Regions from separate parts of the Desulfovibrio sp. 1214_IL3152 genome, predicted to be linked through region 2. Evidence: predicted binding sites of a transcription regulator. Region 2 holds the regulator's gene; each other region holds the start of a gene.

Region 1 (14,115 bases), on a different contig from region 2:
CTATCCCGGCGTTACCGTTGATAAAAAAGAAGGCCATATCATCGTGGACGGCACACACGTCACGGTGGTGGACCTGCCCGGAACCTATTCGCTGACCGCCTATTCTCAGGAAGAGCGCGTGGCCCGGCAGGAACTGGCGGGCGACAATGTGCAGGCGGTTATTGACATTGTTGATGCCTCTGCCCTTGAGCGCAACCTGCTGCTGACCGTGCAGATGCTCGAAATGGGCACGCCGCTGGTGCTCTGCTGCAACATGATGGACGAAGCGCGCGCTTCCGGGGTGCATATCGACATGGAGCGCCTGGGGACTCTTTTGGGAGTTCCCGTGCTGCCTATGGTGGCGCGTAACGGCGAGGGACTTAAAGAAGGCATGAAAGCCGCCGTTGAGCTTGCCAAAAACGGCAAGCGCCGCCCCATGCGTATTTCTTATGGCATGGAGCTGGACGAGGCCCTGCTTGAACTTGAAAAGCGCATTACCGCCGCCGACCTGCTGACTGACCGGTATCTGCCCAGCTGGGTGGCCCTCAAGCTGCTGGAAGGCGATGAGGTCGTCATGGCCGAGGCCCGCGCGGCCGATGCCGGAACAACCGCAGCATCCTGCGCGACGGTGTTTTTCGTCAGGATCCCGGCAAGGACCGCCTGGCTCTTTCCGACAAGCTGGACAAGGTGCTCACCAACGCCCTGTTCGGCCCGCTGCTCATGATCGGCGTGCTTTACCTCATGTTTTACGTCACTTTTGAAGTGGGCGCGTATCCGCAGGGCTGGGTTGAAGACGGCTTTGCCTGGCTTGGCGAATTTTTGGGCGAAGTCATGCCCGACGGTCTGGCCCGTTCTCTTGTGGTGGACGGCATCATTGCCGGTGTGGGCGGCGTCGTCAGCTTTGTGCCGCTGATTCTTATCATGTTCGCCCTGATTTCATTTATGGAAGACAGCGGTTACATGGCCCGCGTGGCCTACATGATGGACCGCATCTTCCGCTTTTTCGGCCTGCACGGCGCTTCGGTCATGCCCTACATCATTTCCGGCGGCATTGCGGGCGGCTGCGCCATTCCCGGCGCAATGGCAACCCGCACCCTGCGCAGCCCCAAGGAAAAGCTGGCGACCCTGCTGACCCTGCCCTACATGTCCTGCGGGGCCAAGCTGCCGGTCTTTCTGCTGCTGGCGGGAACGTTCTTTCCCGATCAGGCGGCTACGGTCATGTTTCTGATCATGCTGGCCGGTTGGGTCATGGCCCTGCTGGTGGCGCGCCTGCTGCGTTCGTCCATCGTCAAGGGCGAAGCCACGCCCTTTGTTATGGAACTGCCCCCCTACCGCATGCCCACCCTGTTCAGCCTGCTGCTGCACTGCTGGGAGCGCGCCTGGATGTACCTCAAAAAGGCCGGTACGGTGCTGGTGGCCATCTCCATCATCATCTGGGCGGGCATGACATTCCCCAAGCTGCCCGAAGAAACGGCCGCACCTTTTGAGCAGAAGATCGAACAGATTGAAAGCCGGATTGCCGCCCTGGCCGAAGGGGCGGATGAACGCACCGCCCTTGAGGAAGAACTGGCTGGCGTTCGCGATGAACTGGGTGAAGAAGAGCTGGCCTATTCCGTGGCCGGCCGCCTGGGCAAGGCGGTGGAACCGGCCACAAAGCCCGTGGGTTTTGACTGGCGTACAGACATTGCCCTGCTTGCGGGCATTGCCGCCAAAGAGGCCATTGTTTCCACCCTTGGAACCGCATACGCCATAGGCGAACAGGATCCCGAAGACGCGGCTCCGCTGGCCGAAAGGCTGAAGAGCGATGCCAACTGGTCCAAGGCCACGGCTCTTTCGCTGATGCTTTTTGTGCTCATGTATTCTCCCTGCTTTGTGGCTCTTGTGGTCATCAAGCAGGAGGCAGGCAGCTGGGGCTGGCTGGTTTTCAGCGTTGTCTTCAATACGGCGGTGGCATATGCCGTGTCTACGGCGGCCTATCAGATCGGCCGGGCCGTATGGGGATAGCGTACTATAAAACGCATGCCCGCTTGTGACGGGGTGTGTCCACAGACCGATGCATGCCCGTGCCGCGCCTTGACAAAAGGTTTGCGGCACGGGCATTCTTCAGTTCTGTTGGCGCATTTGATTTTGAGAACTGACTCTCAATAATGGCATGACGCCCGCTTCGCCGCCGCGCAGCGCGAAATACCCGCATTTACGCCTTTGTGGCGCGCTGCACCTTCGTGCAGCGTTAGAGCATTTACACTTGTTCAAAGTTAAAATGCTCTAACCGTTACGACAGGCAAGACCCCGGTTTCGGGCTTTGTTTCTGCATTGGGGTGTAAACGATGTTTCGGACATTCTGTTTGTGTCTGGCATGTTGCCTTGTGTGGGCCGCTTGTCCGGCTTTTGCCGGTGAGGCGTGGGTGGTGCGCGTCGAAGACGGCAATACCATTTCTGTCAGCAGTAAGCGCAACAGTGATGAAGACCTTACCGTGCTGCGTTTTTACGGCATAGACGCCCCGTCGCTGAGCCAGCCTTTCGGGGCCGAAGCGTTGCAGCGTCTGGCCCAGATTATGCCGCGCGGCACAAAGGTGACATTTGATCCCGTTGGCAGAAGTGAATCGGGTACGGTGAGCGCTCTTGTGCAGGTTGGCGGCGCATCAGTCAACTACCAACTGGTTGTGGAGGGCCTGGCCTGGGTTGACAGGCAGACATGCAGGGCTATCTTCTGCCGTCGCTGGATGATCCAGGAACATGAGGCCGTTGTAAACAAACGGGGCATATGGGGGCTGAATATCGGCACTCCGCCCTGGCAGTGGGGCAGATAAAAAGGGGAACGCATATGAATGTTGTCGGCTCGCAGGAACTGCATGAATTTCTGGATGGCTGGAAAACCGATCCGCAGAACGCCAAGGCTGCCTTTGTGGCCTATATGGACTTTCTGGCCGCGCACAGCGGCATGAGCTTTACTTTCAAGGGGCGCCCCGGCGTCAGCTATTCCCTGCGGGCCAGACATGCGGCCCAGACCAGGCGCGAGCTTTTCGTTCTGGTTGATGTGGTGGACGATGAGCCGGATAACCGTTGGCTTTCCGTCTGCTTTTATAACGATATGGTTACCGATGCCGAAGACCTGGGCGACTTTGTTCCTGACGGGCTGATGAATGAAGACGCCCGTTGCTTCAATCTTGAAAGCGACGATGACCGCATGCGCGATTATATCATGGCGCGCCTTGGTGAAGCTGCGCATAATGCCGCAAATAACGTGGAGTAACCTTGTCTGACGTTTTTGGCCCGCCCTGCGTGGCTATAGATTTTGAAACATCCGGCTTTGCGGCCCACAGCGCTTGCGCTGTGGGCCTTGCACGCATTGAAGACGGCCATGTTGCGGAGCAGTTCTACAGTCTTGTCCGGCCGCCTTCATCGCGGGTGCTTTTTACGGAGATTCATGGCCTGACCTGGCCCATGCTCAAAAATGCTCCGACCTTCGGCGATGTCTGGCCCCAGATGGAAGCCTTCATGAAAGGGGCAGAGGTGCTGCTGGCGCACAATGCCTCTTTTGACCGGCGCGTGCTGCTGGCCTGCTGCCGGGAAGCGGGGGCGGATGCGTCGGGGCGGCACTTTCTTTGTACGCTCAAGGGCGCGCGCCGCAGTCTGCCTTTACCCTCCAAAAAGCTGAATCATGTGTGCGGACATTTCGGCATAGCTCTGGATCATCATCATGCGGGGTCTGATGCCACGGCCTGCGCGGAGGTTTATCTGCATTTGCGGGCCTTGGGCGTTACCGACAGCCAGATGCGCATCTAGAGCAGATTAACTTTGAGAATGTACATTCTCAAAGTTTAAGGCACGCTCACTTCGGCGTTTAATCGCGCAGATAAACTGCGCTTACGCCTCCGTAGCGAACGTCTGCTCACGCAGCCGCCAGAGCAATTTCAAAGTGAAATTGCTCTAGAGCAGATTAACGTTGAAATGCTTCACATTTCAAAGCTTTCATTCAGCCGGAAAATGCGGTTTTCGGCTGAATCCGCGCCACATTGTAGCGCGTTGCACTTTCGTGCAGCGTTAGAGCATTTACACTTGTTCAAAGTTAAAATGCTCCAGAGGTAGAAACATGCCGGGCTTGAGCATGTGCATGCTCAAGCCGTTACGACGACCGCCACGGCCCTGAACCTCCTCAATAAATAGTGCCCTGCTTGCCACGCAAGCAGGGCAGCCTGTTTTTGTGCTTTAGAGCAATTTCACTTTGAAATTGCTCTGGCGGCTGCGTGAGCAGTCGCCCGCCGCAAAGGTGCAAGCGCAATTTACTTGCGCGGTTAAGCATCGAAGCGAGCGTGACTTAAACTTTGAGAATGTACATTCTCAAAGTTAATCTGCTCTAAGAAAAACTGTAATTATTAATTATTATATATTAATTATTGTGTATGTAGCGTGGTGTTTAAAATGCCAATCTATTTTTTTATAAAAATGATGAAATAAAGCGTGAATAATCAAAAGCACTGAAGTAAGTGTGATTTTTTTCTTTTATAAGCCAATCTATCAGGATAGGTTGTCATTGCTGTAATTTACAATACTTGAAATGAGTGCATTATTCATTCATACTTATGATACAAAATCCATATTTTTTCAAAAAAGTGTCGATAAATACAATAACGACATTCATGACGCTCTTGCTTTGCCACATGGCTTTTCAGCGTACCTTGCCGGTATTTTCCATGCCCGGTATCCTGAAAAATCAGGCAAGAGGTTTTCAAGGAAAGAGAGGGGAGTATGAAATTACATTTGTTGCCCAAAATGCTGCTGCTGATCCTGCTGCCGACGCTGATGGGCCTCTGCGCCGTAACCTGGTTCAGCTATACGCGCGCGGAAAGGGCCTTGGCCGTACAGATAGCCGAAGAGCTTGGCGCCGTGACCCAGACCCAGGCCGGTCAGCTTGGCAATATGGGTGAGCTGCTGCACAAGGTGCTGGATAATGCCGGGCATACGTCCCGCATAAGCAATTTTCTCAAGGCCGATTCCGATTGGGAGAGGGATGCCCTGCGGCCCGCCATGCAGGCAAGCCTGAAAAGCATTGCCGATGATTTTCCCTTGCTCACAGCCGTGGGCCTGCTTTCACCCGAAGGCGTGGTTGTGGGACACAGCAATCCTGCGGGGATCAACACCAACCTTTCTGAGCGTCCGTATTTCAAGGCGGCCATGCAGGGCAAAAGCAGCGTGCTGAATGCGCGCAGCAAGGTTTCCGGCGCGGTCACCACGGTTATGGCTTCACCGGTCATCAATGAAGGCAAGGTGCTTGGGGTGGTGTACGGCACGGTTGATCTCACGGTGTTCAGTGCTGAAACCGTGGATACCGTCAAACTGGGGCGAACCGGAACAAGTTTTGTTTATGACGGCAGCGGCCTGCTGCTCATGCATCCCAACAAGGACTATATCGGCGACGAAGACGGCAACCTGGAATGGGTCCGGCGTATACTGCAAGAGCGTAACGGCAGCCTGTCCTACACCTGGGATGGAAAGGAAAAACTGGCGTATTTTCAGGAAATTCCCGAAATGAACTGGTTTGTGGTGCTGAGTATGGAGCGCAGCGAAATTCTCGCGCCCGCCGCCGTGCTGCTGCGCGGCAATCTGCTGCTGATGTCCGGTATTATTTTGATCGTGGGCCTGATCGTTTTTGTTGTGGCACGGGGCATCACCACGGCTTTGAAAAACGAAGAAGCTTTTGTGGGCCGTGTGGCTGGCGGGCAGTTTGACATGAGCGACCAGCAAAGGGCTGTTCATGAAAAATGCGCTGCCCGTACGGACGAAATCGGGGGATTGTCCAGAGGTGTGGGAATCATGACGGAAAATCTCAAAAAGTTCCTGGCAGAAAGCGAACAAAAGGCGCAGGAAGCCCAAAAAGCCACTGAAGAGGCTCGTCAGGCCATGCACGAGGCAGAAGAAGCCCGTGCCGCCGCCGAAGGCGCCAGACGTGACGGCATGCTGGCGGCGGCGGGGCAACTGGAAGAAGTGGCCGCCGTGCTTTCTTCGGCTTCTACCGAGCTTTCGGCCCAGATAGAGCAGTCTGACCGCGGCGCGGCAGAGTCTGCCCAGCGCTTGTCCGAAGCCGCTACTGCCATGAACGAAATGAATGCCACAGTGCAGGAGGTGGCCCGTAACGCCGGTGCTGCTTCCAGCGCCTCGGCGGAAACCAGAGAAAAAGCGCAGCACGGCTCCAATATCGTTGCGCAGTCGTTGCGCAGCATTGAAGGCGTGCGTCAGATTTCCGGGCAACTCAGGGAAGACATGGGGCAGCTTAACGAACACGCCCGCGATATTACACGGATTATGGGTGTGATTTCGGACATTGCCGACCAGACCAACCTGTTGGCCCTGAATGCCGCCATTGAAGCCGCCCGCGCGGGAGATGCCGGGCGCGGTTTTGCCGTGGTGGCGGATGAGGTGCGCAAGCTGGCGGAAAAGACAATGGCTTCCACTATGGACGTGAGCAACGCCATCAAGGCCATTCAGCAAAGTACGGAAAAGAGTACGGCCAGTGCTGAAAGCGCCATGGAGGAGATCAGCCGGGCAACGGATCTGGCCGGCCTGTCCGGTCAGGCCCTTCAGGAAATCGTGGCGACCGTGGATGCCACAGCGGATCAGGTACACGCCATTGCCACGGCCAGCGAGGAACAGTCTGCCGCCAGCGAGGAGATTAACCTCTCCATCGTTCAGGTGAACGACATGTCGCGGCAGACCGCAGATGCCATGCAGGAGGCCGCCAGGGCCGTATCCGACCTGGCTGCCCAGGCCCAGAACCTCAATACGCTGATCCAGAATATGAAGCGGGCATAGCGCCTGAAATCCTGGCGTGCAGACGGACGGACAGCTTCCGTCTGCACGCCCCCCGGGCGAGGCCGTTACGCGCCAGCATCGCTCGCTTCTCGCTTTCTTCCGCCGGGGCAAGGCCCGCTTGCCCGACCTTTCGCACACGGTTTCACCAACTGCCCAGATTAGAGCATTTAACACTTGAAATGCTCGCTTACGGCAGGCAAAGCCTGCCTTCTCGCATTTCGTGGCAAGGATTTTCAAGAAAATCATTGCAGAGCAGTTAACTCATTTCATTCGTTAACTGCTCTGGAGCGGATTAACTTTGAGAATGCCCATTCTCAAAGTTTACTTCGGCGCTTAACCGCGCAAATAAATCGCGCTTACGCCTTCACTGCGGACCTGCTCACGTAATTTCAAAGTGAAGATGCTCTGAGCCAGAAAACATTCCCGGCGGCTCGCCGTAACGTGGAAACATTTTCTTTTTCGCCACAAAAAGCATTCACAAAACACGGCATGCCGCTGATTCAGGAAAACGCCGGATGCTCCACAGGAATACCCTGTGACGCATGCTGCGCTTGTTTCTGGCGATCGTGTGTTTTTTTCTGGTCATTGCTGTAGCCAATGACTGCATGTCTTGTGTATGTGTGGGATGTGATAGAAAAAAATTGTGCTTGATTATTTGACTACCGGGTAAAAGCGTTGTTAGCATACTGCAAGAAACGGAATAAATAGTATTCTTCATGTTTTTTTATATGGCATCAGATTTAATGCCGGTATGAACTGGAGCGTCTATGAGTATTATGTGCTTAAATATGTTTTATTACGGCAACATGGAAGTTTTTTTATTATGAAAAAACAATATCGTAATATCGATGTATTCACCGCTGCCATCCAGAGAATCGAAGCGATATTTGACAATTTTGAGCGGGTGTATGTGTCTTTTTCCGGGGGCAAAGACTCGGGCTGCCTTGTCCATCTGGCGCTGGAGGTGGCACGCAGAAAAAAAAGGCTTCCGCTCGACGTTCTGCATATAGATCTTGAAGCCTGGTACGCGCACACTGCCGACTTTGTCGCCAGAATCATGACCCGGCCGGAAATCAGGCCCCACTGGATCTGCCTGCCCATGCACCTGCGCAATGCCGTAAGCCAGACCCAGCCGCACTGGCTCTGCTGGGACCCCGAAGCCCGTGCGGGTTGGATACGCGAACTTCCCCGGCTTCCGGGAGTTATCAGCGATGAAAATCATTTTTCATGGTTCCGGCGCGGGATGGAGTTTGAAGAATTTGTGCCTTTGTTCGGCCGGCATTTTTCCCAGGGGAAAGATTGCGCCTGCCTTGTGGGCATTCGCAGTGATGAAAGCCTGAACCGTTATCGCACCATCAAGTCGTGGACAAAACGGCGCTGGAACCGCCAGGGCTGGACGACGGTTTCCGGAGCCGGACTTGTCAACGCCTACCCCATATATGACTGGCGGGCCGAAGATATCTGGACGGCCCACGGGCGGATGCGGTGGGACTATAATCGTGTGTACGACCTGATGCATATGGCGGGGCTGAGCCTTGCGCAAATGCGCCTCTGCCAGCCGTTTGGCGATGACCAGCGAAAGAGCCTCTGGCTTTTCAAGATTCTGGAGCCGGAGACATGGGCGCGGCTTGTCAGCCGGGTGCAGGGGGCGAACTTCGGAAACCGTCACGCCGCAACATCCGGCAATGTGATGGGCAACTATCACATAAGTCTTCCGGAAGGCCATACGTGGCAAAGCTATTGTGAGTTTCTCCTGTCCTCCATGCCTGAAAGCACGGCTGATCATTACCGCAATAAAATCCGCATTTTTACGCGCTGGTGGCGCGATCACGGGGTTGCGCCTATCCCGGATGAGGCGGAGCCGCGCCTGGAGTCCGCCCGTAAAGCCCCGAGTTGGCGGCGGGTATGCAAGGTTCTTTTAAAAAATGACTACTGGTGCAAAGGGCTGTCGTTCAGCCAGACAAAAAAGGAAATGGAAAAGCAGCTGAAATGGGTGTTGCGCCTGGTGAAGTAGGGAGCTGTTATGCACATTGAAAAGTTTGTCCATAAAAGTAACCCAGAAGACAATGCGCAATTATTCAGTTTGATAGGAGAGTTCTGCGCGTGCGCCGCCACAAGGGATGCCCTGGGCTGCATGATTTCAAGCCGTCCCGGGCAGGTGTGGTATGTGGCGACAGAGCGGCATGAGGTTCACGCCTTCGGCTCCATACGGGTCCAGGGCAAGAAAGGTCTGCTGCGCCATTTGTACAGCCCGGTTGATGACGACATGCTCCGGGAAACAGTCTTGCGCCACTGCATCGAGCACGCGCGGCGTCATCATGCCCGGTCCGTATGGCTTACGGATTACATCTCTCTGGAATCGCGCTATGCGCCTCTGGGTTTTATGCCGCACGGAAACCTCAGGGGCCGGTTTATACAATATGTTTTATGGTTAGAGGAGCCCAATGAATCTTGAGCAATGTATCGATACTCTGGAAGGCGCGCTGCAGGCCGATGGCCGCGGCTTTGATCAACGGGTGGCAATATACAATCGTCTTGTGGATATGGCCGCCCGCTATCTGGATATGCCCCATCCGGCCGCGCGTCCCCAGTTGGTGCGCGTGGAAAAGGTGAAAGGCAACGACTATAACCCCAATAAAGTCGCGCCGCCTGAGATGCGGCTGTTGCGTTTGTCTATGGCAAAAGACGGGCAGACCACGCCGGTGGTTGTTGCCAGAGCCGACAAGGGCGCGTTTCAGATTGTGGACGGATTTCACCGCAGGAGCGTCGCAAAAAATGCGCCTGAAGTTCACGAGGCCCTTTCGGGCCACCTTTTCATTGTTGAGCTGGATAAGCCTCTTGAGGACAGAATCACGTCCACGGTGCGGCATAATATGGCTCGGGGAGCGCACAAGGTCGAGCTGACGGCCAAGCTGGTAGCCGCCCTGAAAGGCTATAACTGGAGCAGTGAGCGTATTGGCCGCGAATTGGGCATGGACCCTGACGAGGTTTTGCGGCTCAGGCAAATGACGGGGCTGGCCGAAGCTTTCGCAGACAGGGAATTTTCCAGGGCCTGGGACTAGATCAGATTAACTTTGAGAATATACATTCTCAAAGTTTAAGGCACGCTCACTTCGGCGTTTAACCGCGCAGATAAACTGCGCTTACGCCTCCGTAGCGAACGTCTGCTCACGCAGCCGTCCGAGCAATTTAAAAGTTAAATTGCTCTAGCCGCGTTCCCGGCATGAGTTTGGACCGCAAGAATGTGGGCAAGCAGGCTTCTCATTGCCTTTCTGCCGTTTGCGTTGTCCAGGCCGTGCGAAAGCCTGCGCGTATCCCGGATGCCCTTGCGGGATTTACGCATGTTCTGAGGCTCTTTGGCGGTCCTGTTTGCTCCGGCAGGAAGGATTTTGGCTTTTTGGATTGAACAGAGGGCCATAAGCTACTGGAATATTGCCGCAGGCTTGTGAGATGGTTTGAAGAGAGAGCCGATCGAGGCCTGCTTTTTCCGGTCCTGGGTTCGTCACGTCAATAAAGTGGCGAAACCCGGGACCGTTATTTTTGAGGCCGTAATTTTGTTGGTTAATGTACTGTTTTTATTGTTTAATATATGTTTGGAACAAATGTTGCTTTATGCCTGCCAAGCAGCCCAGAAGGACTGCGGGAGGATCTATGAAAAGTTTGTTCAGCAGCCAGATCGGCCTTGTGGGTACGGTCATGAACATGCAGCTTGAACGGCAAAACGTCATTGCCGGCAACCTGGCGAACATCGACACCCCCAATTACAAACCGCGTGAACTGAGCTTTGAAAAAGAGCTTCAGACGGCCCTCGGGCAGGATATGGAAGGGCAGATGAGCCGTACCAGCGCGGAACACATACCTTCGGCCTTTGATGCCTCAAGCTTCAGGCCAGAATGGTCAGAGGCGTTCAAGCCCCGGCTCATCCACGGCGAAGACCGGGTGAATCTTGATAAGGAAATGGCCAAGCACTCCAAGAACCAGTTGCAGTTCACGGCGTTGGCCCAGGTTCTTACCAAAACATTTGAAGGTATGCATACGGTCATACAAGACGGCAAGCAGGCATAGCCCGTTTGCCGCCGCAAGAGCATTTTGCCTTTGTCTGCGTTGGATCGTGCCTTGTCCGGCATACGCGACGCCAGTTTTTCAAGGCAGAAGGCCCGCCGCACGGCGCAGCATTTTACGTGACAGGCCCGGCGGCACAGCAGTGATTTGAGATCAGGAGAGCGCCATGGATTTCATGACAGCATTTGACATAAGCGCATCGGGGCTTGCAGCCGACCGCACGCGCATCAATACCATATCCATGAACCTGGCTAATGCCAAAACTACACGCACCCCTATGGGCGGGCCTTACCGCCGGCGCAGCGTGGTACAGCAGACGGCCGACCTGGATGATCCTTTTTCCGTTCATATGCGTTCGGCACTTGACCGCGCGGTCAAGGGGGTGCGCGTCATGGCCGTGACTATGGATAACCGCCCCTTCAAGCGCGTGTACGAACCGGGCAATCCCGATGCCAACGCCGAGGGCTATGTGCTGTATCCTGACATAAACGTGGTGGAAGAAATGGCAAACCTCATGACGGCGCAGCGCAACTTTGAGGCCAACGTCACCACCGTTGATGCCGTTAAGGGCATGTATATCAAGGCCCTTGAGATCGGAAAATAAGACTTTCACCGTCCCCGTATGACAGGGCGGAGCCGCTGAGACAATTCAGGAGAAGGCCATGAGCATACAAGCAGTGGGCATGCGCGCGTACAGTGAGGCCATGCAGCATTTCAACAGGGTAGAAGGCAGCCTGCAGCAGGGTTCGTCTGTCAGCGGCAAAACCCTTTTTTCCCGCACCCTGGATCAAAGCCTTGCTCGCAGCAAGGTGGACACCGGCGAAAATTTCGGCGCCCAGGTGGATATGGTGCAGTTTCCCGGCAAGACGCACACCCCGGTTACGCCTGAAAACAGCTTTACCGGAACACTCAAGGATTCGCTGAACAAGGTAAACCAGCTGCAGGGCGTCAAGAATGAGGCCATCAACGAATTTGCCTCAGGCCGTACCCAGAACGTGCAGGAACTCATGATCACCATGCAGAAGTCCAGCCTTGCCATGAAGCTGACCACCGCCGTCCGCGGCAAGGTGCTGGAGGCATACAAAGAAATTTCCAAGATGCAGTTCTAGAGCAATTTCACTTTGAAATTGCTCTGGCGGCTGCGTGGGCAGTCGCCCGCCGCGAAGGCGTAAGCGCAATTTATTTGCGCGGTTAAACGCCGAAGCGAGCGTGTCTTAAACTTTGAAAATGTACATTTTCAAAGTTAATCTGCTCTAGACAGTGTCGTCACGAGCGCCTTTCCCGGTATCTCTGCGTCGAACTTCGCCTTTTATTCCGGTCGAGTACCATAAGAGTACACTCCCTGCATAAAAGGCTCGTTCTCCTTGATATACCAAGGAAATTCATCTCGTGACGACACTGTCTAGAGCATTTAACACTTGAAATGCTTGCTTACGGCAGGCAAAAGCCTGCCTACTCGCATTTCGTGGCAAGGATTTTCAAGAAAATCCTTGCAGAGCAGTTGACTCGTTTCATTCGTAAACTGCTCTAGAGCATATTAACTTTGAAATACTTCACATTTCAAAGTTTTCATTCAGCCGAAAAATGTGGTTTCCAGCAGAATCCGCGCCATGTTATGGAGCATTGCACTTTCGTGCAGCGTTAGAACATTTACACTTTTCCAAAGCTAACATGCTCTAGAATATGATTTTTTTCCCAGACTCCTGAACAGCCTCCCCCTGCATGCTTTGCCGTGCAGGGGGAGACTGCTTTTGAGGCGTCATAAATTTGAATTTCAGGTACTTACAAAATAGGATTGAAAATATATCCTGTTATTACAATATAATACATTTAGGCATGAATGTTGCTACCGCAAGGCAAGCCCGGCCTTGTGCCGGAAAACCGGCGCCAGAGCGCACAGGAGCGGATCATGCCTGCATTCATCCAACAGTTTGTCAATTCGTTCAAAGCAGTATGGGCAAAGATGAGCCAGCTGCAACGCATGGCCGCCGCAGGCGGGGCCGTGGCTCTGCTGGCTGCCATTATCGGCCTTTCCATATGGATGGGGCGCCCCGAATACCGCGTTCTGTATTCCAATCTTGGTCCTGAAGACGCCAGCGTGGTGGTCAAGGCCCTGCAGGCCGACAAGGTTGTCTACCGCATTGCTGATAACGGGGCCACCATCATGGTTCCGCAGGAAGTGGTGTACGACCAGCGCATCAAGATCGCGGGCGAAGGCGGTCTGGTGGGGCAGGGCATCGGCTTTGAAATTTTTGACAAGGTCAAGGTCGGCCAGACCGACTTTGTGCAGAAAATAAACTATACCCGCGCCCTCCAGGGTGAACTGGCCCGCACCATCAGCGAATTCCCCAGTGTGGAAAGCGCGCGCGTGCATCTGGTCATTCCCCGCCGCAGTCTTTTTGTCGAAGAACGCCAGTCGCCTTCGGCCTCGGTGGTGCTCAAGCTCATTCGTCCCAACATCAAGGTTGACCAGAAAGAAATCAACGCCATCCTCAATATGATGCTCATGTCTGTGGAAGGGCTGGACAGGGGGCATGTTTCCATTACCGATACCAGCGGCAAGGTGCTGTACCAGCCGGAAGAAGACAGCCTGGCGGGCATTACCACCACGCAGATGGAATACCGCCAGACCGTGCAGCGCAATCTTGAGCGCCGCATCGAGGAAATGCTCCAGCCCCTTTTCGGCCCCGGCCGCGTCATCGCCAAAGTTAACGCCGACATGGACTTCAGCCAGAAGACCATACGCCGCGAGCTGTTCGATCCTGAAAGAACCGCTGTGCGCAGTGAATATCGTCAGGAAGAAAGCCAGCAGGGCCGCGCCAACCTTGAGGCCGGATCGCCGGACGTGAATTTTCGCGGCGACGGCATTACCGGTTCTGTATCCGACCAGAGCGGAACCCGCGAATCCCGCACCACCAATTATGAAATCAACAAAGAAGAACAGCAGATCGTGTCCAACGTGGGAGAATTGCGCCGCCTGACGGTTGCAGTCCTCATTGATGGCACGTATGTAAAGACCGATGGCGCGTGGACGTTTATGCCGCGCAAGAGCGAAGAGCTTGAACAGGTGCGCCAGCTTGTTCATAATGCCGTGGGGCTGGATGCGGGCCGGGGAGACGCGCTGGAGGTAAGTTCCGCGCCCTTTACGGACTCCGAGCCGCCCAGGGATCCCAATTTTGCCGACATGCTGGCCGATTATGCCGAACGTCTGGGCAAGCCCCTGCTCAACGCTCTGCTGGCCTTTTTATTCCTGATGCTTATAGT
Region 2 (11,427 bases):
GGTGGCCCTGACCACCTTCAGCCAGATGGTGCGCACGGCCATTGAAAGCCGGGCAGACATCATCTTTTCAGGCGCCGGGCTGCCGCTGGATATGCCCAAGCACCTTTTTCAGGCCTGCGAAGAGAAAAAAGAAGAGTTTAAAACCAAACTCGTACCCATAGTCTCCTCGGCCCGTGCGGCATCGGTTATTGCCAAAAAATGGATATCCCGCTTCAACTACGTTCCTGATGCCTTTGTGGTGGAAGGCCCCAAGGCGGGCGGCCACCTCGGCTTCAAGGCCGAAGAGCTGCACGATCCGGCCCACTCCCTTGAAGTGCTGGTTCCTGAAGTGGTGGAAACCGTAAAGTCCTTCGAAGACAAATACGGCAAGGCCGTTCCCGTCATTGCCGCTGGCGGCGTCTATTCCGGCGCGGACATCAAGAAGTTTCTCGATCTCGGCGCTTCAGGCGTGCAGATGGGAACCCGCTTTGTCGCCACCCACGAATGCGATGCCGATGAGCGCTTCAAGCAGTCCTACCTTGCGGCCACGGCCGAAGATATCACCATTATCAAAAGCCCGGTGGGCATGCCCGGACGAGCCCTGGACAACGGGTTCATCCATGCAGCCCGCGAAGGCAATAAAAAGCCGTTCAAGTGCATCTTCCACTGCGTGCACACCTGCGAACAGGAAAAAACGCCCTATTGCATTGCTCAGGCGCTCATCAACGCCATGAAGGGCAACCTTGAGCGTGGCTTTGCCTTTTGCGGCGCAAACGTGTCACGGGTAAACAAGATTACGTCCGTGCGCGAACTTATGGACAGCCTGCAGCACGAATTTGACGAAGCCATGTCTTCGTTGAGCAAAAGCGTGCAAAACATGTTCAACAGCGGCAAAAGCTAGCGTCGCCAACGCCTGAGCCGCCTGCCGGGTAAAGTGGTCGCTGCTCTGGCTCTGATGGCCGCCCGAAAAGATGGCCGCCTGAAATGGTTGCCGTTTAAGGCAGCTGTTGCCTGAAATATCTGCCTGATGGCGGAGCAGTCTGCCCTGCGTCCACGGCATTGCGGCCTTTCTCAGGTCGTTTGCAGCAGGAAAGCGCCCCGCAAACCGGGTGAAGAGTGAACAGCCTTGCGGTACTTTTTCAAACCCGCACCGGGCAGTGGCATTTTAGCCGCCCAGTTGCCTTGAAAAAACGACACATCCGGCATAGCCGCCAGCAAAGGCAGCCACGACCGTAAATACAGAAATCCCCTGGCACAGCCAGGGGATTTCTGTATTTACAAAGAAAGCGAAACTCAAAAAAACATGTCTATTTCGCGCCTGGCTGCCCCTGAGTCGAGGCCGGCAGGCCGACTACTGCCCGCGCAAATAGCGCACGGCATTGACAAACAGGAGTGTTCCGGGCGGGTCCAGTTCGCCGCGGGTCCAGGCGGGATGGTTGGTCACATGGTGGAAAGCTTCCGGATGGGGCATAAGGCCAAGCACCCGCCCCGTGGGATCGGTCAGACCGGCAATGGCCAGGGCAGAACCGTTGGGATTGAGCGGATACTCCTGCGTGGGCTGTCCCGTTTCGGGGTCAGCGTATTGCAGGGCGATAAGATTTTCCTCCTGCAAGCGCTGCAGGCATTCTTCATCGCGCGGCACAAGCTTGCCTTCGCCGTGACGCACAGGCATGCACAGCATGGGCATGTCTTTTGTGAAAACACAGGGGCTTTTGGCGTTGGGCAAAAGGTGAACCCACCGGTCTTCATAGCGGGCGGAATCGTTATGCCCCAGTGAAACCTGGCGCTCAAAACGCACGCCGCCAAAGGCGGGCAGCAGCCCCAGTTTCGCCAGAAGCTGAAAGCCGTTACAAATTCCCAGAATGAGCTTGCCCTCATCCAGAAAGTCGCGCAAACTCTGCAGCAGGGGAACGCCCTGCGCATCCTTCAGGTAGCGCCAGCGCATTACCGCGGCCTGAGCCGCCCCCAGATCATCACCATCCAGAAAGCCGCCGGGAAAAACCAGAAAATGGTAGTCAGCCAGACGCACCTTGGCCGCTACAATGTCTGAAAAGTGAACCACGTCAGCCCTGTCTGCACCAGCAAGACGGGCGGCGTGGGCCGTTTCCAGATGAGAATTTGTTCCGTAACCGGTGATGACCAGTGTATTGACCGTGCCCATGCGGGTAAAGCCTCCTTGGCTTGCAGCAGATCTTTCAGTGTGCGGGCAAGTGCGTACCAGGCGCGCAACGCGCGGCCCGTGGGCCGCAATGAGCCCGCACCCCAAGAGCCGCCGGTAAAGCAAGGTCGACCCGCGCACGCTGAAGAGGGAATATCACACTACTTACCTTGTTTTCGATAGTCAATGCTAGCCAAAAAAATCATTTTGGGCTATGAACTTGGGTTGTGCTAAAAAGCGATCAAGAATCAAGGTGGAGGCCATGAAAACTAAGTTTATCTTTGTGACGGGCGGAGTTCTGTCATCCTTGGGCAAGGGCCTGGCGGCCGCCTCGCTGGGCGCGCTGCTGCAAACCCGTGGCCTTACGGTAACGATACAGAAACTCGACCCCTATATTAACGTTGACCCCGGCACCATGAATCCTTTTCAGCATGGTGAGGTTTTCGTCACTGACGACGGGGCCGAAACCGACCTGGACCTGGGCCATTACGAGCGTTATCTCAACGTACCCATGTCGCGGAAAAACAATACCACATCGGGGGCCATCTATAACCAGGTTATCGCCAAGGAACGGCACGGCGATTACCTGGGGGCCACTGTGCAGGTCATCCCCCACATTACGGACGAAATCAAGGGCGTGGTGCTCTCTCTGGCCGAAGGCGAAGACGCGCCGGACGTTGCCATCATCGAGATAGGCGGCACTGTGGGCGACATCGAGGGTCTGCCCTTTCTTGAGGCCATACGCCAGTTGCGCTCCGAACTGGGACGCGACAACTGCCTCAACATCCACCTGACCCTGGTTCCCTACCTGCGCAGTGCCGGTGAGCACAAGACCAAGCCCACCCAGCACAGCGTTAAGGAACTGCTTTCCATCGGCATCCAGCCCGACATTATCCTTTGCCGCTGCGAGCAAAGCATTCCTGAAGAACTGCGCCGCAAGATCGCCCTGTTCTGCAACGTTGATCAGGACGCCGTGTTCTCGTCGGTGGACGTGAACAATATCTACGAAGTGCCGCTTAAGTTCTATGCGGAAGGCTTTGATCAAAAAGTCGCCATCATGCTGCGCCTGCCCGCACGCAACGCCCAGCTTGACGCCTGGGAAAAGCTTGTGAGCGACAGCGACAACCCGCAGGGCAAGGTTACCGTCGCCATCGTGGGCAAGTATGTGGACCTTAAAGAAGCCTACAAGAGCCTGCACGAAGCCCTCATTCACGGCGGCGTCGCCAACCGGGTTCAGGTAGACCTGCGCTACGTCAACTCTGAAAATGTGGACGACGCCAACGCGGCCGAACACTTCAAGGGCTGCGACGGCATTCTGGTCCCCGGCGGCTTCGGCTATCGCGGCGTGGAAGGCAAAATCGCGGCCATCCGCTATGCGCGTGAAAACAGCATACCGTTTTTCGGCATCTGTCTCGGCATGCAGTGCGCGGTTATCGAATTTGCCCGTCATATGGCGGAAATGGCCGACGCCAACTCCGAAGAATTTGACCACCGTTCCAAGCACAAGGTCATTTACCTCATGACCGAATGGTACGACTTCCGCACCAGAAACGTGGAAAAACGCGACGCTGGCAGCGACAAGGGCGGCACCATGCGCCTTGGCTCCTACCCCTGCAAGGTCATGCCCGAGTCGCGCGCCTTTGAGGCGTACAAAACCGATCTGGTTGAAGAGCGCCACCGCCACCGCTATGAGTTCAACAATGAATTCAAGGAAGCCCTGGCGGAAAAAGGCATGATCTTCAGCGGAACCTCGCCCGACGGCTCCCTGGTGGAAATTGTAGAGCTGCCGGAACACCCCTGGTTCCTGGGCTGCCAGTTCCACCCCGAATTCAAATCCCGCCCCATGAATGCCCATCCGCTGTTCAGGGAGTTCATCGGCGCGGCCAAAAAGCACGCCAAAGTCTGATCCTCGGCGCAGGGCAAGAGGCAAAACCCCTTCTCCCATGTTTGCATATCTTCGCGCGGGCCTCTGGCCCGCGCTTTCATTTTATGACAAACCCACCACGGTACAACAAAGTGGAAACATTGTATTTTCAAAAATCTTCCCGGCATTGCTGCGCTCAAGCCAAAGTCACCGTCCCGCCAGGCAAACTTTGATCCAACTAGAGCAGATTAACTTTGAGAATGTACATTCTCAAAGTTTAAGGCACGCTCACTTCGGCGTTTAACCGCGCAGATAAACTGCGCTTACGCCTCCGTAGCGAACGTCTGCTTACGCAGCCGCCAGAGCAATTTCAAAGTGAAATTGCTCTAACCGAGCTTTCTGACTTTTGATAGTGCAACCTCTGGCTATTGCGTAATTTTTGCCACTATGGCACACTACTTGTAACCACAAGTATAAGGCTTCAGGATTTTTCAAGGCGGAAAACGCACATGGCACTGGAACTTCGACAGCAATTGAAACTGGCTCAGCAGCTGGTGATGACCCCGCAACTACAGCAGGCCATCAAGCTGCTTCAGCTCTCGCGTCTGGAGCTTCTGGAGACCGTGCAGCAGGAGATGCTGGAAAATCCTTTTCTTGAAGAATCGCACGGGGACGATCCGTCTCCGGATCATGTGGACGACCGGCGGGAAAACAGCGCGGAAGAAGCTTACGACAAGGAACTGGCAAAGGATGCCGACTGGGAGGATTACCTCGGAGAATTCGCCAGTACCCCCCGCCTTGTGCAGCCACGCGAATTTGAATCCGCAGAAGACATCTCCCCCCTCGAAGCCCGCTACTCCGCCAAACCTACCCTTGAAGGGCATCTGCTCTGGCAGCTCCGCCTTTCATCCCTTACCGATGCCCAGAAAGATATTGGCGAAGTGATCATCGGCAACCTCTCTTCCGCGGGCTACCTGCAAGCCAGCATTGAGGAAGTGGCCCAGATGGCCCAGGCGGAACCGGCCGAGGCTCTGGACGTGCTTGAACGGGTGCAGATGTTTGACCCCGTGGGCGTGGCCGCCCGCGACGCCCGCGAGTGCCTGCTGGTGCAGATCAAAAGCCTCAGGTACGACCGCGATCCCATTTTGCTTGAGCTTGTGAACGCGCACCTTGAAGACCTTGAAGCCAAGCGCTACAAGCCCCTGCTGCGCAAGTTCAGGCTGGACATGGATGAGCTGAAGGAATACCTCGACATCATCCAGAGCCTTGATCCCCTGCCCGGAGCCAGCTTCGGCGGCGGCGAACCGGCCTATGTAAGCCCGGATGTCTTCGTGTACAAAATGGGTGGTGAGTTTATCATCCTGCTCAATGAAGACGGCCTGCCGCAACTGCAGCTTTCCAACCTGACCCAGATGGACATGGGTGCCGCTTCGGATAAGGAAAAAGAATACTGTACGGAAAAAATGCGCGCGGCCACATGGCTGATCAAAAGTCTGTACCAGCGCCAGCGCACGCTGTACAAGGTAATGGAAAGCATCGTGCGGCATCAGCAGCCCTTTTTTGAAGAAGGCGTCACACGGCTTGCCCCCCTTATTCTCAAGGACATTGCCGACGACATCAGCATGCACGAGTCTACGGTAAGCCGCATCACCACCAATAAATACGTGGCTACGCCACATGGCATTTTCGAACTCAAATTTTTCTTCAACAGCGGGCTTGAACTTGATGACGGAAGCCAGGTCGGCTCTGAAAGCGTCAAAGCCCTCATTAAAAAATTCATTGCTGATGAAGACACAAAGTCGCCCCTCAGCGATGAACGCATCGGCGAAATGCTCAAGGAACGCCTCAAGGTCAATATTGCCCGGCGAACCGTGGCTAAATACCGTACTGCCCTTGACATACCCTCATCCTCCAGGCGCAAGGAGCATTTCTGATCTTTCCGCCGCGTCCCGGAACCCCGGTTCCTGCCGCCGCAAAGGCACATGACGCGCAAGATTGCGAAAAAGGCTTACACCGTCGCTTTTCGCTGCCCGCCCAAGGGCGGGGCCTCGCGGTTGCCATGCCGGAAACCGCCATCACAAGGAGGATTATATGAATATCTCTTTTGCCTTCAAAAACTTTGAAGCCTCCGACCATCTTAAAAAATATGCCCGCCGCCGCATGGAAAAGCTTGGGCGTTTTTTCGGCAAGTCCGCCGGTCTTGAAGTTACCGTCGTGCTGACCGTAGATAAATTCCGCCACCGCTGCGAAGTTACCGTTGTGGGGGAAGGGCTGCACATCAACGCCACTGAACAGACCACCGACATGTACGCTGCCATTGACCTTGTGACAGACAAGGTCGAAGCTCAGATCAAGCGTCAGGTTTCACGGGTCAAAACCCAGCGCCGTCAGGCGCGCAGCGCCGATGTTGATGTGTACACATACAATATCGAGGCAGAAGCCGAAGCCCCGCAACCTGTGGAAGGCACAGACCGCCTGGCGGCCAAGCCCCTGCACCTTGACGAGGCTCTCATGCAGCTTGACTCTATCGGCAGTGAGTTTCTGGTCTTTTTTAACGCTGAAAACGGTCGCATCAACGTCGTATACCGCACCCGCACAAGCGGTTATGCGCTGATTGACCCTGTTTTATAACACGCCTGTTCCGGGCCGCCCAAAAACACCGTTGCCTGGGCGGCCCGGGAATTTCAGGGGGAACCATGAGCACCGCCGCACATCAGCGCCCCGAAGGGCCGGTGATTGAAACCGTTGCCGCCGGGCCGCCCGTAGCCGTGTGCATTGTCACCGGCCTTTCCGGTGCGGGCAAAAGTACGGCCCTCAAGGTTTTTGAAGACATGGGCCATTTTGTGGTGGACGGCCTGCCCGCAAGCCTTGCCCCTGAAATGGTGGACATGATGTCCCGCCCCTCCATGAGCCATTTCAAAGGCATCGCCCTTGGCATGGACCTGCGGCAAAGCAACTTTCTGGATGAAATCAACGAAGCCCTGTCCGACCTTGCAGCCGTAAACATACGGCCCATGCTTCTTTTTATGGAGTGCGACGCGCAGGAACTTATACGTCGCTACGCCACAACCCGTCGCCCGCACCCTCTGGAACGTGAAGGCATGGGCCTTGAGGCTTCGCTGTTGTCGGAACGTAACAGCCTGAGCCCCCTGCGCGAAATGGCCGACCTGGTTATTGATACCTCGCGTTTTTCCATTCACGACCTGCGCCGCGCCATACAAAAGCGCTGGAGCGACAGCAAAAGCAAGCTGCGGGCCATCAGGGTCAACGTTATTTCTTTTGGTTTCAAATACGGCGTCCCGCGTGAGGCAGATTTTGTTTTTGACCTGCGTTTTCTCACCAATCCCTATTTTGTGGAAGAGCTGCGGCCCATGTGCGGCAAAGACAGAGAAGTGGCGCAATATGTTTTTGAACAACCCCACGCGCGCGAATTTTGCGTCAAACTCATAGACCTGCTGCTGTTCATTCTGCCGCTGATGGAGACTGAAGGCCGCTACCGCGTTACCATTGCCGTGGGCTGTACGGGCGGCCGCCACCGCTCGGTCGCCATGGCCGAAGAGGTGACCCTGGCCCTGCGGCAGGCTGATTATCCGGTAACTCTGGAACACCGACACCTTGAACTTGGCTGAAAAAATTGGCAGACTCTGCGCCAAGAGGAACGCCATGAAGGACGAAAGCAAGAAGACGCAGGTGGGAATTATTGTTGTCGCTCATGCCGATTACGGCTCGGCCATGCTGCGCACCGCCGAATTCATCCTTGGCCCGCAGAGCGACTGCAGTTCTATCAGCGTGGATGTGGGACAGGAAGTTGCCGAAACCGTGCGGCGGCTCAATGATGCCGCCCAGCGGCTGGACAAGGGCGCGGGCGTCATCATCCTTACCGACATGTTTGGTGGAACCCCCACCAACCTGGCCCTTTCCCTGCTGGCGACCCACAAGGTCGAAGTGGTAACCGGGGCCAACCTGCCAATGTTGCTCAAGGTTTTCAGCGCTCGCGAAAAAAGCCTTGAGGAACTCGCCCAACTTGCGGGCGAGGCCGGTTCCAAGGGCATTGTGGTTGCCGGAAACATGCTGCGTAACAAGACGCGAACTAAAAGCGAAAGTTAGTATGTGGTTTCGCGTGGACAATCGCCTGGTACACGGGCAGGTTATTGAGGCATGGCTGCCCCATACCGGCGCGAGGCATCTGGTGGTTGCCAATGACGAACTGGCGGCAGACATATTGCGCCAGCAGATCATTGAACTTGCCGTGCCGCAGCGTATTCTGACCCACTTCATTCCCGTGGACCATCTGGCCGTCACCCTTGACGCCTGCGGCGAAGACAGTTTCGTGCTTTTCGGCAATTGCCGTGATGCCCGCCGCGCCAATGACGCAGGGGTGATTATGGAAACGCTCAATATCGGCAATCTGCATTACGGCCCTGAAAAAACGCAGGTGCTGCCACATGTGGCCTTGTCGGCCGAGGACAGGGAAGACCTGCGCTCCATGCAGCAGCATCTGGTGCAGTTGGATTTCCGCAGCGTACCGACAGAAAACGTAAGGGGTTCCCATGAGCAGTTTATATGAAATGACCGCAATAGGAGCGCCTTACGCTTTTTTTTTGCCCTGGCAGGGGCAGCGCGCTCTTCCTGTATAATCGGCCTTGTTGACCGCCCCATCTGCCTTGCCCTCATTGCCGGCTTTATTACCTCGGACTGGAGTCTGGCCCTGCCTCTGGGCATCATATTTGAACTTCTCTGGCTGGACGCGCTCGAACTGGGCAGCGTTGTCCCTCCTTACGGGAACCTGAGTTTTTTATTGCTCTTCCCCTTGTGCAAATATTTTGGTCTGACGCAGCCCGGCAGTCTGCTTATTCCCCTGATCCTTTGCATGCCCGCCGCCTATCTGGCTGCCTTTTGCGAACAACGCCAGCGCATCTGGCAAAACGCCACGGTGGACAAGGTAGAGATATGGTGTGCGGGCAAACACGGAGGAACCTCGCCCGGCGCAGCGCTCTGCTATTCCTCCCTGCGCAGGGCTTTTTGGCAGGTCTGCCTGTATGGTCTCTGCTTTGCCCTGATATTTTCCTTGCTGCACACATTGCAGAATCATCAGGCCCTGCCCGCCCTGCGGGCGGTGACATGGTCTGCCCTTTATGTGGCGGCGCTGATGGGCGCGGTCCTTTCCCTGCGCACCCGTCAGGCATATGTGGTGCTTGTTGGCTGTCTGGGCATGCTTGCCCTGCTTATCTGGGTAGGCCATTAGAGGTATTTCACTTTGAAATTGCTCTGACGAATGCGGGGAGAAGACGCCCGCCTCGGAGGTTCCATACACCTTTTATGCGCGCGCAGGTCAGCACGGGTATTTCATTGCAACTTTTCGAAATTCAAAAAACAACAGGCCCCGGCGCAAAGCGCCGGGGCCTGTTGAGATATGACGGGCAGTGCTTACTTGAAAGCCTTTTCAAAGTTCGGCACGACCTGCTTTTTGCGGCTCATGACGCCGGGCAGCCACACAGAGGCGCCTTCGGGCTTGACGCCAAAAGCTTTTTCCACCACAGAGGGGTCATCGGAAACAATAAGCATTTCCGAGCCTTCTTTCATGATGTCGGTCAGCAGCAGGAAGACGCTGTGGCGGCCTTCGCCCTTGACCTTTTCAATTTCGGCCTGCAGGCCGGCCTTCACAGGCTCAAGGATGGAAAGGTCAACCACTTCAAGCTGGCCGATGCCCACCTTGTTGCCGTTCATGTCAAAATCTTTGTAGTCGCGGAAAACAAGGTCTTTCATGGGGGCGCCTTCAACGGCGCTCTTGACCTTGAACATTTCCATGCCCAGAGCCACGACGTCGCTCACGCCCGCAATTTTTGCCAGTTCTTCAACGGCTTTTTTGTCAGCAGGGGTACAGGTGGGCGACTTGAAGATGACCGTATCGGACAAAATGGCGCACAGCATGGCCCCGGCGAGATTTTTGGGGATCTCTATACCGTAGAAATCATACATGCTCTTCAGAACGGTATTGGTGCAGCCTACGGGCCAGATCCAGGCTTCCAGCGGCGCGGAGGTGGTCACGTCACCAAGCTTGTGGTGGTCAACAATACCAAGAACCGTGGCGGAATCCATACCCTTGGGGGCCTGGGCCAGGTCGGAATAGTCCACCAGATACACGTCTTTGCCTGCCACGTCGTCCACAATCTGGGGGGCGGCAATGCCGAATTTTTTCAGCACAAATTCCGTTTCGGGGGTGGGCGCGCCCTGGGCAACCGCGGTGACGTCCATACCGCGCTTGCTGTACAGGTCGGCGGCAACAATGGCTGAGATGATGCTGTCGGTATCAGGATTCATGTGACCAAGAACTAATGCGGACATGACTGTCTCTCCTTCCGGTATGGTTCAGGTATGCGGTTCGTTTTGACCGATTTGTACTCTTTAGCACAAAGTCCGGTTCATGCCAAGAGGCTTGGGGAAAATTTCCTGACATGAAACGGTCACCACAGCATCAAATAAACCTGAACTCGTTTAATTAACAGGACAAAAATATGCTCGTGATTTTTTTACCTTTTACCTGACTTGGGATGCGCCTGATCATAGACTTGCATCAGACTTTCAAGGCTTACCTGCGTATACCGCTGAGTTGTAGTAAGCCTTTGATGTCCCAGCAACTCTTGCACACTTCGCATATCGGCGCCAGCCTCCAGCAGGTGGGTGGCGAACGAATGGCGCAGGCTGTGGGGCGACACCGTAAAGGCCAGCCCCGCCCTGCGGCACAGGCGCTCCACAATGCGGGCGGCCTCCCTTCTGTTCAGGCGCGCTCCCCGGCTGCCCACAAACAGGGCAGGCTCGTGGGGCAAGGCCAGCAAGGGGCGCTCTTCGAGCCAGGTCTTCAGACCGGCAAAAGATGTGTCTGAAAGAGGAGCCAGCCTTTCCTTTGATCCTTTGCCCATAACGCGCAATACACGCGAAGACAGTTGCACATCGTCCACATCCAGGCTCAATGCCTCGGAAATGCGCAAACCCGATCCATAAAGCAATTCCGCCAGGGCAAGATCGCGGCAAAGGATGCGTTCTTCTTCGGCGCTTCCGGTCACCGGCCCGTTCTTGCCTCCCGGCCCAGATGCCGAGTCCAGCAGGGCGAAGGTTTCATCGACATTAAGGGCACGGGGGTGGCGTTTTTCCTGACGGGGATTACGCACCTGGGCCGCGACATTTTCCGTCACCCTGCCTCCGCGCATCTGAAAACGAAAAAACGAACGCGCCGCAGCCAGCTTGCGCGCCATTGAGCTTTTGGCCTCGCCCTTGCGAAACAGCCATGCAAGAAAAGCCTGTATGTGCCGACGGGTCACGGTTTGCGGCTGCCCCAGATCAATATCCTGGCTGCGCAAAAACTCCGCAAGCTGTGCAAGATCCACAGCATAGGCTTTTCGGGTGGCCTCCGAGGCCCCTTTCTGCA
Region 3 (5,190 bases), on a different contig from region 2:
CTGCACCCTCAGGCAGTGGTGCAGTCTTTTTCGCAAGCTCCTGAACCGGAGGCTGAAGCTGCGTTGCGCCTTGGTAGCGGACGTCTGCTCACGCAGCCGTCAGGCAGTTTCAAAGCAAAATTGTCTAGCGCTGCTGCACCAGTTGCGAACCCCTTACCTGCTCAAGCACCCGCCAGCTCACCAGCGACAGGCCCATGCGCGGCAAATGCACCATGCTTTGGCCTTCGGCGGGAAAGCGCCGCCGCACCATGCGTGTAAGCCAGAAGGCCCCGGCCCACAGAGGAACCGTTATACCGAAAAACCATGCGCAAAACGTCAGCTCGGCCGCGTCAAAACTGCGTGAAGACTGGTACATGGCTACAAAAACCGCGGCCACCATAAGCGCGTTGGCCGTGATACGGATGCAACTGATATAAAGGTGCTGCTTGTAGCTGTTCATGCTGTTCTCCAGAAAATCTTTTATACCGGGGCGGGCAGTGCCGCCCCGGTATTCTTGATGCCGATATGGTCTACTTGCTGAATATATTGGTCTTGGTCACGTTCATGATGCGTATGGCCTGATTCTTGTCCGCGTTTCGGTACGCGATGCGCATTTCGTTACCGGCAGCCCACACATAGGGGGGCAGGTCTATATCGCCTGCGGGAACCTTGAAGGTAATCAGGGAGCTCAGGCGGTTGGAATACACGGTGACCGTCTGCTGTTCCTTGTCAACAACGGGGAAGGTCTTGCCCGCAACCTTGGGATGCTTGGGGCGTATATTCTTTTCCACATCCATAAACTGCACGGGAATTTCGCGCACGGTCTTGGTTTCGGGATCGAATACAAGCACCGTATTCTTTTCCAGGTCGATCATGAGGCGTCCACCCACTTCAGGCGGCGGTCCCATTTCGCTGGGAATGGTCGGCAGCTTGAATGTGTGTACGCCACCGCTGTAATGCGGGTTGAACTGATCGTGAGTAACGTCAACCACGATGGTCAGGGTTTTGGCTTCGGGGTTGAAGGCCACACAGCGGCCCTGCTCCACCCCGCCCTCGAAGTCGCAGGCGGTGAGGAAAGTGGAAAGTCCAAGCACCAGCATAAGCAGCAAACTACGAATCTTCATGATGTCCCTCCTAGCTGTTCGCTGCCCGCATCTTCTTGGCGGCCAATTCCGCCTTGGCGCCCTGCACCATCTTCACCGCGATGTAGATGGAAATGGCACTTACGAAACCAAGAACTTCAACAGTGGCAAGGGGGCCAAGCAGCCAGCCCCATGCAGGGAATTCCGCCTGCAGAAGCTTCAGAATAACAGACATGAGGCAGCCCAGAACGGCCAGGCCGAAAACGAAACGAATGCCGTAACCCTTGACGTACTTGGTCGCCACAACGCCTATCTGCGCGCCGATGGCAGCGCCGCACAGCATGATGAGCGCGGCCAGGAGTTCCACGCGGCCCTTGTACGCGTAGGACGCCGTGCCGTACAGGCCGGAGATGGCAACTTCAAAGAGGTCCGTACCCACTGCCAGATGGGTGGGGCAGCCCACAAGATAGACAAGAGCGGGCATACGGATGAGACCGCCGCCGATACCGAGTATGCCTGCCAGCCAGCCGGTGAAGAGACTGACGGTGATAGGCAGCCACGCGGAGCAGGTGATGTTGGCATGCTTGTAATGGACAACGGGAGGTATCCTTATGGCCTGAAGACGAGAGGCCCAGTCAATGCCGACGGCGGCGGCGTCCAGTTCCTTATGTTGCGCCTTGGCTTCACGTTCCTTGCGACGGCGCACGGCGGCGTCATGAAACACCAGCCATGCAATGGATATGAGCAGCACCACGTAGAGCCAGCGCACAACCTTGTCCACCGAGCCGATGCGCTCAAGCCACATGACCATCTGCGCGCCGATTTCAACGCCGATGACCGTACCGATAAGCATGGTGATGCCCAGGGCGTAGTCCACGTTGCCGAACTTGCCGTGCCGCATGGTTGAGATAAGCGATTTACCAGCCATTTGCGCCACGTCTGTTCCGATGGCGAACGCCATGGGAAAGCCCAGAATATTCAGGCCGGGGGTAACCATCCACGCGCCGCCCAGGCCGAAGAAACCGCCGATAATGCCCACGCCGAAACCAAGAATGATAAGCCCCGGCCAGAAAATGTACACGCCGGAGATGGGCATCAAGATATACAGCCAATCCATATGCGCCTCCTTACTTTTCGGCCAGTTCGCGGTGCTTGAGGTCAATGCCGATGTGCGACATCACGAGGTCGGCCAGCCAGCCAAGGATGCAGCCCACAATGGGAATGATGAGCATGGTCAGGATGGCGAAAAAGAAATGACTCTCATTGTACATTTCCGCCCACCAGTACAGGATGCCGTCCAGCTTGCGGGTATCGGCCACAATTACCACCGCCGAAGCCTTGCCCCCGGCAGCCAGAGCCAGGCCGGGCATGGCGGCCAGCATGAGCGCGCAGCCCGCCAGCCAGGTCATAAGCGTGCGCATCTTCTTCATAAGAACCCTCCACTCTGTTTGAGATCCTTTGGACTCTCTTTCGGCAGTACCCCCACCGGGCCATGCCGACTGTCACGCAGTGAATGTGAAAAAGATAGCAACCACCGTGCCATTGCGTAATAATTGCCGTATTTTGCCGATTTTTTCTCATTTTTGCGCGAAAAAACTTGCCAGATTTTCGCGAGGTGCCTATAGTGGACACAAAGATTGCGCTTTTTTGCGCAACCAAGCCCAGGAGGAACAATGCGCTTCTACAGAACGCTTCCCGGCGGAAGCACCCTGGATGTCACCTCCTTCTTCATGAACCGCAGCCTTGTCAGCCGCATGCTCATGCTGGGGCTGCCTCTGCTGACTCTCGTGCTGCTGCTTATCTTTCTGACAACCAGCAGCAGCATTGAACACATCATAAACCGCGCAATAGCGCGCAACGCGCAACTTCAGGCCCAGGCCATGAGCCTGGCCCTGGAACATGCCCTGGCCGAAACGCGCAACCAGTTGCTGATACTGGCCGCAGGCTCTATGGAGCCGCAGGACATGGCCCGCAGAATGGAATTTCGCGCCAAGACCGATGGCCTTCAATATCGCGAAGTGGCCTATGTGGGGCTGACCCCTGAAAGCCGCTACCTGTTGCTGAACCACGAAGGGAGCATCATCAATATCCCCATGCAGGTGGCTCTCGACAGCCCCGCAAGCCCTTTCCATAACCTGGGGGGCGACCAGCGCCCCGGTTACGTCAATGTGGGGCAGCCTCTGGAAGCCGTGTATTCCATGGTTCCGGTCGACAAATCCCTGCAAAACGTTTCACTGCATGTGTTGCGTTTTTTTACCGCCCTGCATGACAAAAACGGGAACTTCCAGGGCTACCTGCTGCTGTCGCTGGATATGAAGGATCTGCGGAACATCGTATCGCGCTATTCCTCGCCCAACGCCCCCATCGCCGCATCCGGCACGGACACGCGCGTGCGCAGTCTGTTTTTCGACCGTGAGGGCTGGATGATCTTTCAGTCTGAAGTGCCCGATGCGGCTCTTGCGGGCAAAAGCCTGGGCAATGATGCGGTTCGGGCGGGCTTTTGGGGCGACTACGGGCGGCCCGGCTTCAGCATGGCTTTTCGTCCCAGCCCGGAACACATCAACTACTGGAGCATGGTGGCCGAGGTGCAGGGAGGGCATGCCGGACAACTGCCCATGACAGAAAGCAGCACCATATGGAGCAACGGACAGATGCGCGTGGAGCGCGTAAGCTATGTTCCCGTCGGCTTCAATCCCGGCTCCGGCGGCGAGCCTGTGGTGCTCGGCGGGCTGGCCGTTCTGGATACCAGCTTCACCACCACGCGCACCGGCATGCAGATCATGGGCATCTACGCAGTCAGCTTTATGGGGGGCATGGTTCTTCTGGCCCTGAGCCTCTGGTGGCTGGCGCGCCAGATGGGCAAATCGCTCAATGTCATGTCCGGCGATCTACGCAACCGCAATATTCTGGGCAATGATGACGACCTTGACCTGCCGCAGCTGCCTCTGGAAATGGAGCGCATCAAGAACAGCATCAACGCCCTTCTGAAACGTTTGCGCCAGGCCAAGGAAGAACGCCGCAGCCACGAGGCCCTTCAGGACGCCCAGTGGCAGCGCGAGCCAGCCTCCGACCTGCCGCACCCCGAAGACCTCCCCGCCAGCGGCCTTGTGGGCACGTCACCGGCCATGCAGACGCTGTATGACCAGGTACGCAAGGCATCGCAGGTTCTGGCGGATGTGCTGGTGGTGGGCGAAACCGGCACCGGCAAAGAACTGGTGTCGGAAGCCATCCACCGTCTGAGCGCCCGCGCTTCAGGACCGTTCATCACCATCAACTGCGGCGCGCTGGACGAAAACCTGCTTATGGACACCCTGTTCGGCCACGTAAAGGGCGCTTTTACCGAGGCCAGGCAGCCTCGCAAGGGGGCATTTCTGGCCGCCGAGGGCGGAACCCTCATGCTGGATGAAATAGGCAATGCCGCGCCCAAGGTGCAGCAGGCGCTGCTGCGGGCCTTGTCCACGCGGCGCATCCGTCCCCTGGGCAGCGATCAGGAAGTGCCTTTTGATACCCGCATTATCGCCGCCACCAATGCCTCCCTTCCCGACGAAGCACGCGACGGATCCTTCCGCGAAGATCTTTATTATCGTCTGGCCGTCATAACCATCCACACCCCTCCCCTGCGGGAAAGAAAAACCGACATCCCCTCCCTGACAGTCTACTTTCTGACCGAGGCCGTAAAAGCGCGCGCCAAGGCGGCAGAGATGGACGCCGAAACACAGGCGGAAAACACGGAACCCGCTGCGTACGGCCCAGGACAGTCCCCCTCGGCAAACGGGGCGCGCAAGTCACTGCGCATGCCCCAGGTCAGCCGGGGCGCCCTTGCAAAACTCACGGCCCACGACTGGCCCGGCAATGTGCGTGAGCTGAAAAATACACTTACCCGCGCACTGACCTTCTGCGAGGGCGATATTCTCTATGCCGAAAACATTCAGCTCGGCCCCATGGCCGCTTCCGCCGCGCCGGATAAAATACTGGCCCGGAGCGAAGGGCAGTATCCGCCTGAAGGCTCTTCCGCTGAGTCCCGGGAACTGCCAGAGGCTTCACAGGATCAGGCAGACAAGGACGCAATGGGGCTGGCGCCCGGTACCGCTGGCGCGAATCAAGGTTCCGGCACGCCTGCGGAACGCCA

The links. The regulator sigma-54, encoded in region 2, starts transcription at its own class of promoters, with help from an activator protein. The targets are predictions, from matches to a motif close to CTGGCACGGNNNNTGCTT.
Region 1: the regulator sigma-54 is predicted to act here: its motif matches at 10,383-10,400, upstream of flgB (flagellar basal body rod protein FlgB).
Region 3: the regulator sigma-54 is predicted to act here: its motif matches at 2,587-2,604, upstream of V6C07_RS04510 (DVU0150 family protein).

What each region holds. Positions count from the first base shown of each region.
Region 1 is NZ_JBAIYW010000376.1:1,884-15,998, forward strand. It holds partial or broken gene feoB (ferrous iron transport protein B) at 1-1,983, shown strand, start outside; gene V6C07_RS08105 (thermonuclease family protein) at 2,325-2,789, shown strand; gene V6C07_RS08110 (hypothetical protein) at 2,804-3,232, shown strand; gene V6C07_RS08115 (3'-5' exonuclease) at 3,235-3,765, shown strand; gene V6C07_RS08120 (methyl-accepting chemotaxis protein) at 4,729-6,789, shown strand; gene V6C07_RS08125 (phosphoadenosine phosphosulfate reductase) at 7,613-8,803, shown strand; gene V6C07_RS08130 (hypothetical protein) at 8,813-9,244, shown strand; gene V6C07_RS08135 (IbrB-like domain-containing protein) at 9,234-9,851, shown strand; gene flgB (flagellar basal body rod protein FlgB) at 10,441-10,854, shown strand; gene flgC (flagellar basal body rod protein FlgC) at 11,018-11,455, shown strand; gene fliE (flagellar hook-basal body complex protein FliE) at 11,514-11,960, shown strand; gene fliF (flagellar basal-body MS-ring/collar protein FliF) at 12,761-14,115, shown strand, end outside.
Region 2 is NZ_JBAIYW010000259.1:1,403-12,829, forward strand. It holds gene V6C07_RS05430 (NAD(P)H-dependent flavin oxidoreductase) at 1-880, shown strand, start outside; gene V6C07_RS05435 (phosphoribosylformylglycinamidine synthase subunit PurQ) at 1,331-2,140, opposite strand; gene V6C07_RS05440 (CTP synthase) at 2,400-4,043, shown strand; gene rpoN (RNA polymerase factor sigma-54) at 4,511-5,935, shown strand; gene hpf (ribosome hibernation-promoting factor, HPF/YfiA family) at 6,093-6,632, shown strand; gene rapZ (RNase adapter RapZ) at 6,698-7,630, shown strand; gene V6C07_RS05460 (PTS sugar transporter subunit IIA) at 7,665-8,108, shown strand; gene V6C07_RS05465 (PTS sugar transporter subunit IIB) at 8,110-8,568, shown strand; gene V6C07_RS05470 (hypothetical protein) at 8,800-9,246, shown strand; gene V6C07_RS05475 (manganese-dependent inorganic pyrophosphatase) at 9,429-10,346, opposite strand; gene V6C07_RS05480 (tyrosine recombinase XerC) at 10,532-11,427, opposite strand, start outside.
Region 3 is NZ_JBAIYW010000213.1:24-5,213, reverse strand. It holds gene V6C07_RS04525 (hypothetical protein) at 125-439, opposite strand; gene V6C07_RS04520 (DUF4881 domain-containing protein) at 510-1,103, opposite strand; gene V6C07_RS04515 (sulfite exporter TauE/SafE family protein) at 1,114-2,178, opposite strand; gene V6C07_RS04510 (DVU0150 family protein) at 2,189-2,491, opposite strand; partial or broken gene V6C07_RS04505 (sigma 54-interacting transcriptional regulator) at 2,735-5,190, shown strand, end outside.